3 regions of the Paenibacillus sp. FSL R5-0713 genome follow, and region 1 is predicted to be linked to each of the others. Evidence: riboswitches for the same ligand, from Rfam matches in the RefSeq annotation. Region 1 holds a riboswitch; each other region holds the start of a gene.

Region 1 (4,290 bases):
AGGCCTGGATCGTCTTAAACATGACGCTGACTTTTCCGATGTCGTCATCCACGAGAAAGTAGCTCAGACGCTCCGATGGATCGCCGAGTGTCATGCCGATGCCATTCTGGTCACGTGTACCCTGTTTGCGGCAGTACTGGAGCAGGAAGCCACAGAGGTCCCTGTGCCTGTGATTGGCATAGATGATCCGCTATTGCAGAAGTTGCGGCGAGTACCAGGAGATTACATCATAGCCTTCACCAACCCGGCAACCATTGAAGGAACGATGGCACGGGTGAATCAGGCGTTACAGCACAAGGATGAGAATGGGCAGCCACACGTTGCCAAGGCATCTCAGACGGAAGTGGTGTGTATCCCTGGGACGTTTGAGTTAATTATGCGTGGAGATCAGCAAGGGTATCTCGAAGCGGTACGTGAGGGATTACAGCAGATTGCTGAGCAGTATCCGGGTAAAACGGTAGTGGCAGCTCAACTGTCTATGGCTCCCGCTGCTGCACAGGTTACTGCAGACACAGGCATTGCGATCCATAGTCCGTTGGCATTGCTTGCGGCGCATTTGGAGAAGAATTTGGGCATAGCACCGCAATGAACTCACTTACTAACTAACACCACTAATTAACGAGGTGAACTAATATGCATTTCCTCTATATTGTTGTTCTGTTTATCGTAGGTTTTTCCTGTTCTGCATTTCTATACGGAGGTGCCCCTAAACTTAGTGATGCCCTCCTATTTGTTATCACAGGCATTTTATATAAGCTATGGACCACGAACAGTCGCAAAGCTAGTTTTGAACAACACGGAGAGCGCTCATAGAGTTTAAAATCATATCATTGAATCAAAAAAAGCCGTTCTTCTCTGCAATGACAGAGAAGAACGGCTTTATCACTATTTCAGATTGCCAAGGTTAAGCTGTACCAGCGCCTAGGACCGTGTCCGATATTCCTCAGCCTTTTCCTGCATGCCCGCTGCTACAGCCTCATTCTCGGACAATCCTTTATCCGCCGCAAAGGCACGAATGTCCTGCGTAATGCGCATGCTACAGAACTTCGGTCCGCACATCGAGCAGAAATGAGCTTCTTTGGCCCCTTCTGCCGGCAACGTCTCATCATGGTAGGACAGTGCCCGTTCCGGGTCGAGTGACAGGTTAAACTGATCCCGCCAGCGGAACTCGAAGCGTGCCTTGGACAATGCATCATCCCGGCGCTGAGCACGCGGATGGCCTTTCGCCAGATCAGCGGCATGGGCCGCGATCTTGTAGGCAATAACCCCTTCCCGTACATCATCCTTGTTAGGCAAGCCCAGATGTTCTTTTGGCGTGACGTAACAGAGCATCGACGTGCCAAACCAGCCAATCATAGCCGCACCAATGGCGGACGTAATGTGATCGTATCCCGGGGCAATATCGGTCGTCAGTGGCCCCAGAGTGTAGAACGGTGCCTCTTGGCATATCTCCATCTGTAGATCCACATTCTCCTTGATCTTGTGCATCGGTACATGCCCCGGGCCTTCGATCATTACCTGCACATCATGCTTCCATGCGATCTGCGTCAGTTCCCCGAGCGTAGCCAGTTCCGCCATCTGAGCTTCGTCATTCGCATCGTAGATGCTGCCTGGACGAAGTCCATCTCCCAGCGAAAACGCCACATCATACCTTTTCATAATCTCGCAGATTTCTTCGAAATGAGTGTACAAAAAATTCTCCTGATGATGCGCAAGGCACCATGCTGCCATAATGGACCCGCCCCGGGATACAATACCTGTCATCCGCTTGGCGGTCATGGGGATATAACGCAGCAGCACACCTGCATGAATCGTAAAGTAGTCCACGCCCTGCTCTGCCTGCTCAATGAGCGTGTCTCGGTACAATTCCCAGGTCAGCGCTTCCGCTTCGCCATTCACCTTCTCCAGTGCCTGATACAGCGGCACCGTACCAATCGGTACAGGTGAATTGCGGATGATCCATTCCCGGGTGGTATGAATGTTTTTACCTGTCGAGAGATCCATCACGGTATCCGATCCCCATCGTACCGCCCAGGTCATCTTCTCAACCTCTTCCTCGATGGAGGAAGATACGGCAGAGTTACCTATATTGGCATTGATCTTCACGTGAAAATGACGACCGATCAACATCGGCTCACTCTCTGGGTGATTGATGTTGGATGGCAGAATCGCCCGTCCACTTGCCAGCTCCTGCCGCACAAATTCCGGTTCCACCCCTTCACGGATAGCGGCATACTCCATTTCTGGTGTAATGACGCCCTGCCTTGCGTAGTGCATCTGGGTGACACAGCGCCCAGCCTGAGCACGCAGTGGTTGTCCCCGAAATCCAGGGTATTCCTCTGCCCCGGCTCTCCGCCCTCCGGGCTTTAGTCCGTTATCCTCGGGTTGAACGGCTCTGCCATCATATGCTTCAACATCACCGCGTTCCATAATCCAATGATTTCGGAGCGCGGGTAACCCCTTCCGAATATCCATCTGGAATTCGGGATCAGTCATGGGGCCGCTCGTATCGTAGACACGCAGCGGTTCGTTATGCTCCACCCCTTGGGGAGTATTCGTGTCATGAAGGGCTATCTCACGCTCCGGTACAACTATGTCCGGCCGTGAGCCCTGAATGTAGACTTTGCGGCTACCCGGAAAGGGCTGAACCCGTCCGGCCGCTCCTGTTTCCTTTTCCACCTGCTGACCGTTATGTTCCTGTTCCATCGCTTGTTGTCCCGTTTGGTTTCCTGTACTCATGTTTGCTCGTCTCCTCCTCCGTGTTCGTTCACTTGGTTTGGTTGGCATCGTCATCAGCTCGCTTACGCACCTGTCCCAAATCATGCAGAGCGCAGAGAAGAAAGAGCGATCCTACACCAGACCAAGGGGGAGACATTATTCATGTACAGTTAACGACAGAACGGAGGTTACCACAGATCATAAATCTATAATGATTGCTCTCTCCAAGCCCACTTTTGCAGGTTATTGAAAAAACAGTCCATGGAATGTGTATTATCTCGCCCGTCCACTGTATATAAAAAAAGCCGGCCCCCGAAGGAACCGACTTTAATGCCCATCACCAATAATGCTCCTGGTTGCAGCTCCATAACGGAGTCCTGCAAGAGTCACACATGTGGTGGTTGTGGTCATATCGCCGATTACTTCCCTACGCTGGTATGATCCAGATCAGGTGCAAAGGGTCCGGAATCTCATGCGATTCCGTCTCAGTCCGGACAATTCGGACTCCCCCAGTAACGTTAAAAGTTGCGGCATACATAAGCCGCTGTTCATATTCAATGAAGCTGACCCCGATGGGCCGTCCATTACAGAGTAGCGCAACCGGAACATAAAAACAACCTTTATATTCCAGAACACCAACCCAATTGGAGAAAAACCTTACATCAATATCAGGATAACATGAGCCCCATCTGCGTAGCAGCTTCCTTTAGCACAGGTGCGTATTCGTGCAAAGTCTCCTGCGAAAGTCGGCTGACAGGCCCTGAGACCGAGAGAGCAGCTGCAATATTGCCTCGGCGATCCATAATCGGTACAGATACCGCTGCAGCTCCCGGCTCACGCTCCTCATAACTCGTCGCATATCCGTTATCCCGGATATCTCCCATTTGCGCCAAATACACCGCCGGATCAATAAACACCGGCCACTCCGGCCCGTTCATCAGTTCCTCACGATCCTCGTCCGTGGCAAACGCCATCAAGACTTTGCTGGATGCGCCAACAGACAGCGGGAGTCTAACACCGACTGGAGCGACTCGGCGAATCGCCTGATCACTTTGCACCGCCTGAATCCGAATCCGTTCACTGCCATCCCGCAGGTACAGACTCACGGTCTCCCCCAATCGATCTCTCAGTCGCTCCATCGCAGGCAGCAGCAGAATAGCGGGATCATCACTGCGGGACATATGAGCCGACAGCTCCCAGATTCGGATGCCTAGTCGATACTTCTCTGTTGCTGCATCGCGGATTACGAATCCTCGATCCTCCAGTGTAGCCATCAAGCGGTGCACTGTACTTTTGTGCAGGCCGATCTGGCTGGCAATCTCGGTGAGTCCCAGATCACTGCGTGTGGTAAAACATAATAATATATCCAGCGCCCGTTCCACAGCCCGGACGGTTAACTTGCGATCTTCCATGGCATAATGCCCTCCTCATGTTTCATCACATGAAACTTGGTTACATAAATTATATGAGAAACGGTCTCATCTGTAAACCAAAAAGAGCCAAAATTGAAATAGACCAACGTGTAAAATTTTCCTTTTTATAAGACTTAATCCCCTGTAATTTACACACTAA
Region 2 (4,290 bases), 280 kb from region 1:
AGTCATTGGTATCCGCAGGCATCTGAATGTCGACATCCAGACCTTGGTCTGCAAAGTATCCATTTTCCTGAGCTACATAGATGAAGGAATGTACTGCATTGGGGTACCAGTCGAGCATGATGGACAGTTTATCTTTGGTGTCTGATGCTGGTTCTGTTACAGGCGAGTTTGCTTGCTGTGCATTGGTTTCCGATTCTGTTGTTGGCGTGTTTTTGCCAGCACCCGTGTTGCCGCATCCGCTAACGATCAGCAACAGGCTTATGAGCATAATGGGAAGCAGGGAGTATATACCTTTGTTAGTCATAAATGAAGTTCCTCATTTCATCGTTTGGGTTTGTAGAAAATGGACAGCAGTATGTTAACGGATAAGGTGACAATGTACTGATTGAAGTTAGCTGCTGAAATGGTGCATAAGTTATGTTGTGTAGAGCGTAATTCTTGTAGTAACATCTAAAATCTAAATTCTCTCTACGTTTTATCCAGCTATTTTTTCGCTTCATGGCGCCGAGTGCCAAACCGTTTCTCCAGCCAGGCAATCAGTACAAACAAAACGATCCCGAGCAGGGATAACAGCACAATAGCGGCGAACATCGCGTCCGTGTTCATGTTGCTGGACATGCGGCGGCTGAAGTATCCGAGACCTTTACTGCCACCGAGCCATTCGCCTATCGTTGCACCAACCACGCAGTACACCACAGACATCTTTAGCCCCGAGAAGAAGGCGGGAAGTGCCAGTGGAACCTGGAGTTTGCGAAAAATATCCCACGTGCTGGCTCCCATGGTGAGCAGTAGTTCACGCTGCTCTGGATCGCCTTGGCGAAGTCCATCGTAGGTACTCACCACAATGGGAAAGAAAGCGATCAGGAACACCACCGCAACTTTGCTCCACAGCGTGTAGCCAAACCATAGGATGAAGACGGGGGACAGGGCAATCAACGGGATCGTCTGACTGATTACGATGAAGGGATATAACGCTTTTTCAATCGACCGATTCATATGCATACCAGTTGCAAGTGCAATCCCGGCACCAATGGACAAGCCAAAACCAACAACAACCTCCATCAAGGTAGCAGGCAGATGTGTAGCCAGCAGGAGGTGACGATGCTCATACAGGGAGTTGGCAATCGCCGTTGGGGCTGGAATGATGAAGGAGGGCACCCATCCCATACGCACAATCCACTCCCAGAAGACAAGCAGCAAGAGCAGGAGCCAAAGAAACAGACCATAACGGTCAAGCCAACGCCTTACGCTATTCTTCATGCAGTTTCCCAAGTTATTCTCTCGCATGCAATTGTTCCTCCAGTCGTCGTCTCATCTGAACGAGCGCCGGTTCGTAGATCATGTCCGAATGTCTTGGACGTGGCAAAGGTACCGTCAAATCTTGTAGCGGTTGGCCTTGGCTCCCCGGAGTTAACAGGATAATTCGATCACTGAGTAGCAGGGCCTCTTCAATATCATGCGTAATGAACAACACGGTTTTGCCCAGATCTTCCCACAGCTCCAGTAGCCAGCGATGCATCTCGCGTTTGGTTAAGGCATCGAGTGCGCCGAATGGTTCATCCAGCAGCAAGAGTTGGCCACCTGTCAACAAAGTACGAAGCAGCGCGACACGTTGGCGCATGCCACCCGACAGCTCGTCCGGGTAAGCATGCGCGTAGCCGGATAAGCCAAATCTGTCGAGCCCTGCCATAATGTCTGCGCGAATTTTTCCCTTATCCTGTCGCCCTGGAGCAAGTTCAGCGGGGAGCATGCAATTCTCCATGACGGTTCGCCAGGATAACAGGAGGTCCTTTTGCGGCATGTAGGCCACCTGCCCCAGTCGCTTTCCATCAGGGACCCAAGGAATTTCAATGGTTCCGTGGGTTGGCTCAAGCAGGCCTGCCAGCAGCTTGAAAAGGGTGCTTTTACCGGAGCCGCTGGAGCCGATGAGCGAGACGAATTCGCCGTTGGTAACACGCATCGACACATTGGAGAGCACGGGGGAATCCCTTTTTCCCGGGAAAGCGTAGCTCATGTTGTGAATGGTTATGTTATTATCCATCTCGTTCTGTTCCCCCTTGTTATTCCAAATTCAACTTCAAACTGCGGGATCTTTCATTACACCTGCTGATCTGCCCGCAGAACGCGAAAAAGACCCACCCATTTCCGGAGAAATGAGTGGGTCTGTAAGTTCAATTCACATTAAAATTCATCATCAACATGAAAAAATCCGCTTACTGAAAGGCCGCTCCACTTCCCTCCGCTGGTATGATCCAGATCAGGTTCAAAGGGTCCGAATCATTCGATTCGTCTCAGCCGTAAGGCTCCCCTAGTGCATTGTTCAAGATATGCAGTTATGTGTTCAGCATATATCACATGCAAGTGGAATGTAAAGGGGCGCTCAGAAAGAATGTGAGTACTGATCTGAAAATGGTTCCGTTCGGATTATTAGGATTGCACAGCCAGATTATTCGGGCAGACGCATTAATCCGTTGCCGGAATTGCTCCAGTTTCCTCAACTCCTCTTACTGTGGCAGGTTTATTTAATGAAATAGATACGATACAATATCTACTGAATTTCTATACACTGCTTTCGGGATGTAATCAATGGAAGGGGACGTGTAATATGAGAACGATTGGTCTTATTGGTGGAATGAGCTGGGAGTCATCGTTAGAATATTATCGAATTATTAATGAAGAAGTGAAAAATAAATTGGGAGGATTGCATTCAGCCAAGTGCATTTTATATAGCGTGAATTTTGAAGAGGTCGAGCGTTATCAAGCTGAAGGTGATTGGGAAAGCGCTGGTGAATTATTAGGGAATGCTGCTCAGTCTTTGGAAAAGGCAGGAGCAGAAATGATTGTAATTTGTACAAATACGATGCATAAAGTGATTAAACATATTGAAGAAAAAGTGACACTACCCATCGTACATATTGCTGATGCAACAGCAAATCAAATTCATAAGTCCCATATAAGTACGGTTGGTTTACTCGGAACCAAATATACGATGGAACAAGACTTTTATAAAAAACGAATTGAATTTAATGGTATTAAGGTTTTGATACCGAATGAAGAGGATAGAAAAGTTGTCAATAAAATAATATACGAGGAATTATGTTTAGGGAAAATTGAGCCCTTATCAAGGGATTATTATAAAAAGGTGATCCAAAGGCTGGTTGATGATGGAGCTGAGGGAATCATATTAGGTTGCACCGAAATTGGATTATTAGTAAAAGTAGAGGATTCAGAAGTTCCATTATTTGATACAACACATATTCATGCGATTGAATCTGTTCATTTGGCACTAGCCAAATCATTTGACTCAACCCGATAAACCCGTTCTCTGATTTACCTTGGCTCATGAACTCGATATAATAGGGATGGGCCGTACAGGCCGGATCACAAAATGCAGGTGGGATTGTTCTCCCTCCTAGGCAGAATGGGGACCCAAGTTGAAAACGTTCAAAAAAGTATATATTGAGATCACGAGTATCTGCAATCTGGCTTGCAGCTTCTGTCCGCAGACGCAGCGTGCCAAAGGATTCATTGACCCTGAAGTCTTCAACAATATACTGGAACAAGTTAAACCACATACCAATCATATTTATCTACATGTCAAAGGCGAACCCTTGTTGCATCCCAAAATAGATCTTCTGCTAGATTCCGCACACGAGAAGGGACTCAAGGTGAATATTACAACGAATGGTACACTGCTGCCCAAGACTCAGCATAAATTGCTTGGTAAACCGGCGCTGCGTCAGATGAACTTCTCCCTGCACAGCTTCGATGGGCACGAAGGTTCAACAGATCGTGACGGATACCTGCGTCATATTTTGTCCTTTGTACACGAGGCCGTTAAGCACAATGTCATCATTTCATTCCGACTGTGGAATCTGACGCAGGATAACTTCACGAATGCTCAGATGAATCGAAATCGGGAGACCCTTGAAGTGCTGGAACGTGAATTCAATCTGGACTTCCGCATTGAGGAAAAAGTGGTTCCAGGCAGCGGCGTCAAAATTGCTCCGAATGTATACCTGAATCAGGACCACGAGTTCCAGTGGCCAAGTCTGGATGCACCTGAAGATGACGGCAAAGGCTTCTGCCACGCATTGCGTAGTCAGGCGGCTGTGCTAGTGGATGGAACGGTGGTTCCATGCTGTCTCGATGGCGAGGGTGTGATTAACCTGGGTAATGTGCACGAGAAGTCATTCTCAGAGATCATTGAAGGGGAGCGAGCGAACAATCTGGTATATGGCTTTTCCAAGCGGGAAGCTGTGGAAGAGTTGTGTCGAAAGTGCGGTTATC
Region 3 (4,290 bases), 280 kb from region 1:
CGGGTTCTGAAAGACAAACGCAATCTGATCTGCAAGCTGTTCCGTTTTGCCAGAAGGCTGACCGTGCACCTCATAATGACCTGTTGTTTTCAGAATATTCATCAGAGATAACAACAATGAACTCTTGCCAGCTCCATTGGCCCCGACAATACCAATCCAATCTCCGTGCCATACCTTGGCCTGTTCCACCTGAATGAAAGGTGTTTTTCCACGCCATCCAGTGAACTGCTGCAAGTCCAGTGCAGGCTGATCGGCTAACGATACAGGCGATAAGGATGATACATGAGATACGGGGAAAATCTCCGTTGCATCAGATAAGCCAGACGACTGCTGTGCTTCCAAGGTTGAGATCCCCTGATTCTCACACGCTTGAAGCTCTCCATAAGTTCCCTCTTCTTCTTTTGTTACCCTCTCCTGCTCATGCTCTTCCCACACGCCTGGATACCAGATTCCATAATCCCTCAACTTGCTCCGTTCATCCGTGAATACCTGCTGTGCTGGCCCATCCGCCACAATCTTTCCTTCAGGTGATAAGACAATGATGCGGTCGACCATATCTACAATCTCGTTTATTTTGTGTTCAACGATGATGATCGTTTTATCACTGGCGATCCGTTTGACGGTATCCCACACCTGGGAAGTCCCCTCATCATCTAACAGTGCCGTGGGTTCATCCAAAAACAATACCTCCGGGTCCATGGCAAGCATCGAGGCAATCGCAAGACGTTGCTTCATCCCCTGAGACATGGACTGGATCAATACACGGTTCTGTTCCAAGGATAACCCCACTTGTTTCAGATAATATTTAATCAGAGCAGGCATCTCTTCACGCGGAATACTTCGGTTTTCCAGAACAAATGCGATCTCTTCATCCGTAAAGGACATGCAGAACTGGGTATCCGGATCTTGAAAGACCACTCCTGCTTTGACGGGAACCTGAATATCATCACATTTCATCGGAATTTCAACCGAACGAGGTATCAGACCGCTCAAGATTTGTAATAACGTCGATTTACCGGAGCCACTTGGTCCAAGCAGCAGCACTTTCTCCCCTTGACGCACAGAAAGAGACAAGCCTTGAAATACCAAGGCTTTCTCTCCCGGGAACTTGCATCTTAGATTCGTCACACTTACCGCCTGCGAATTCCCCTCTCCGCTCATCTAATCCAACGCCTCATAATCCTGTTTGGATACCGGTCTGAGTGAACGTGTTACACCAGTCAGTTCCAAAGCTTTGGCGAGATAATAAGCAAACACTCCTGCAATCAGGATGCTTCCGATGAAGCGGAAACCGATGAATAACGTATAATTCCAGGCCGAGAGTGAATCGATATAGCCATACTGATAATCCAGCAAAAGCGAGGCCGCTGCGGCTCCAATGGCTGCAAGACAAGTGACAAACAGATTGGTTTTACGATACAGGAATGCTGCGAAGAAGATCTCAGCTCCCAATCCTTGCAACAGACCATACACCAGTGTGGACATGCCCCATTCACTGCCCAGAAAAGCACTTACCGTTGAAGCCGCAACCTCGGCCAAGATAGCCACGCCTGGTTTACGAATGATGACAAATGCAAACGTGCCCGCCATAAACCACATGCCGTAAATCATCTGCTCCGCATGAACGCCGAATGGTTTCATCAAGTCATACGTAGGTCCCCATATCTTGTAAATCACCCCAAACACCACTGCGATTACGATGGTTACCAGAATATCCGTTAATTTCAATCGTTTGTTGCCTGTTGTTGTTGCCATGTTCTCTACGTCCTTCCTCTGTCCCCTGTGGGGTTGTAAAAGTGTGTGTTCAAAAAGACTGGTTGAACAACCTCTAAAAATAAACAAAAAAAGCCTCCCCGGTTCCGGGCAGGCCTAACACGCAGTATACAATCCTCACAATGATGTATTGGGTGGATGTCGAAAATACGGAATATCAACCATCCCTCTCCGCCATGGCAGATACACCACCACAGTTCAAAAAGGTCTGTAGTTCATCCACGTTCATTCCTACACTTCACCCTTACATATTGCAAATCCATGTTCTCTACGCTGGCATTACCCAGATCAGATGTACGGTCAGCGGCACAAGGCCACTCTCTCAGCCCAACTTCATTGAGCTCCCGGTTCACTTATTTCATTGCTTCTAATGTACATCAGATGGGTATTTGTGGCAATCCCCAGAAGTATCACCATGCTTCATTTGGGGTATATGAACAGGGGATATCTATTGTACACTTTCCATAATATGAAACATTTAGGTTATGTAGTCCGTCTGAAATACTAGAAGGGAGATTGATAGTAATGAAAATGTATAACTCTGCTTGGCAGCTCAAAACATGGAAAATGATCCTTGCCGCTTCGATACTTACCGCAGGTACGGCACCTGCCTTACTCTCATCCACTGTGGCGGAAGCCGCGGCAACTGAACCTAAACCGACAGCTTATATTAACAATGTTCAAGCTCAATATGAAGTTGTCATCCGGCAGGGGACCATGTACGTGGCATTGACTGAGCTTCAATTCCTCGGCAACTATACGTTTGGCTACAATAACAAAACAAAAGAGATCAGCATTAGCACAGGCAGCGATAATTATGTCCTTAAACCTAATAGCAAGACAATGAAGAAAAATGACCAAAATGCAACATTGTCTTCCGCCCCGATTCTGGTGAATGGTAAAGCGATGCTTCCGCTCCGTGCCATTGGTGAGGCTTTTGGTACGAAGGTGCAGTGGAATCAGAAGGCCAAGGAAGCCTACATTTACACTACCGATGCTACGATTGTAAAAGAATATAACAGTTCTGATCTGACTGTGGCGCGCGAAGCCGCACTTCATCTGCCACGCTTCTCTGAACTCGGACAAACACGTCTGGATATTCGCAACCCTCTGGGTCCGGTGGATTCCTCCATTAAATACATTTTTGAAAAAGGCAAAAAAGATCGTTTCTTCGTTGTGGAGGATAACGATCTGGTCAGTTATTATGTTCTTAAAAATGGAAGTGCACTGCTGCGATGGCAGGCCAACATCAGCAATAATGCAGGAACTATCGGTGACCTGTTCTTTATTAAAACCAAAGCCGTTGCTGAAGCAGGAACTCGTCCTTCCGTAGCAGGTCAAACACTCGTATCATTCAAGTACTCTCGCATGCTTGAAGAAACCTCATATGAGGTCATAAACAAGTTGGGCTCCACGGATAGCGGTTCCGTTGCCCCCGAGCATGGCAAAGTCATCGTTGAGGTTCCGGGAGAGAAATAATATGTGCCTCCACAATGAAACATTACTCAGCAGAACTATACTATGGTGACATCTGCATTACAAAGAGCGTTCCTCAAAGTCAGTGTGACAATGACCTTGGGACGCTCTTTTTTTGGCGTTATATTCCGGCTTACTTCCAATTAAGTGGAGCTTATATTTTTAACAACTCCAGCGATTGAGTCTCTCGTTTAATATTGGACATTGCCGGATTGACTGGTTTTACCTGAAGCAAATCCCTTGAACAGGGTTGGCACTTTGGAATAGCGGGTATTCGTAATTTTCCCTTGAGATACACTGCTATCTGTACGCATAATAGCATCTTTCACATTGGAAATATTGGAGTTATCCAGCGTCATGTTAACTGCGAAGGTCGTTCCACCATTTTGACGTACCAGCTTGCCGATATCATCTGCACGGAAATTTTTGATGTTAATCGTTCCGGCTGCATTGATCTGGAATACTTTATCATAGGCCTTATACGCCGCACCGCCGGTAATGTTGACCGTTCCGGCCGACTTCAATGTGAGTGCATCCTCACCCACATCCTCCCAGACTACATTTGATATATTACAGTTGCCATAACAGTGAACACCATCGGCAGCAGGGTATCCGATATTTACATTTTTGAGCGTAGCCCCTGCCTCCAGACGAAATACCGGTTTCTGATTCTCTGCTTGAGACCCGTCACCCAATGTGGAAGGATTGGCTACAAATGTTTTGCCTTGACCGTCATAAGTCGTGCCCGCTGGAACAATAATCGTTGAATTAACAACTGTAGGCGCAGCAGCAGCGGGAACCGCACCAAATATGGAAGCAACCAAACCAGCAGACAACAACAACGTCAACATTTTTTTCATTACTTTATTCCTCCCTTATTCTCTCGTTATGGATCGTGTACAAGCCTGTGCTTGTACTGAAAGTTCGCCAGAGGTGCACCTCTGCCCAACTCACAACCTAATCCTACCAAATAAGGAAGGTAACTAGAATAATCATTAGATCAGATATATCCTGACATCGCATAATGACTGTCATATCGGC

The links. A riboswitch is a leader RNA that binds a small molecule or an ion and turns the genes downstream of it on or off. The one in region 1 is predicted to bind thiamine pyrophosphate.
Region 2: it holds a riboswitch for thiamine pyrophosphate, as region 1 does, so the genes downstream of both, MKZ12_RS04450 (ABC transporter ATP-binding protein) here and thiC (phosphomethylpyrimidine synthase ThiC) in region 1, are expected to answer to the same signal.
Region 3: it holds a riboswitch for thiamine pyrophosphate, as region 1 does, so the genes downstream of both, MKZ12_RS04475 (ECF transporter S component) here and thiC (phosphomethylpyrimidine synthase ThiC) in region 1, are expected to answer to the same signal.

The regions. Positions count from the first base shown of each region.
Region 1 covers NZ_CP150229.1:708,013-712,302, reverse strand. The annotation lists gene MKZ12_RS03335 (hypothetical protein) at 1-589, shown strand, start outside; gene thiC (phosphomethylpyrimidine synthase ThiC) at 922-2,706, opposite strand; TPP riboswitch at 3,126-3,239, opposite strand; gene MKZ12_RS03325 (IclR family transcriptional regulator) at 3,387-4,130, opposite strand.
Region 2 covers NZ_CP150229.1:984,575-988,864, forward strand. The annotation lists gene MKZ12_RS04440 (ABC transporter substrate-binding protein) at 1-304, opposite strand, end outside; gene MKZ12_RS04445 (ABC transporter permease) at 484-1,287, opposite strand; gene MKZ12_RS04450 (ABC transporter ATP-binding protein) at 1,274-2,041, opposite strand; TPP riboswitch at 2,218-2,320, opposite strand; gene MKZ12_RS04455 (aspartate/glutamate racemase family protein) at 2,606-3,316, shown strand; gene MKZ12_RS04460 (radical SAM/SPASM domain-containing protein) at 3,435-4,290, shown strand, end outside.
Region 3 covers NZ_CP150229.1:989,053-993,342, reverse strand. The annotation lists gene MKZ12_RS04480 (ABC transporter ATP-binding protein) at 1-1,161, opposite strand, end outside; gene MKZ12_RS04475 (ECF transporter S component) at 1,162-1,755, opposite strand; TPP riboswitch at 2,022-2,132, opposite strand; gene MKZ12_RS04470 (copper amine oxidase N-terminal domain-containing protein) at 2,299-3,252, shown strand; gene MKZ12_RS04465 (pectate lyase) at 3,441-4,109, opposite strand.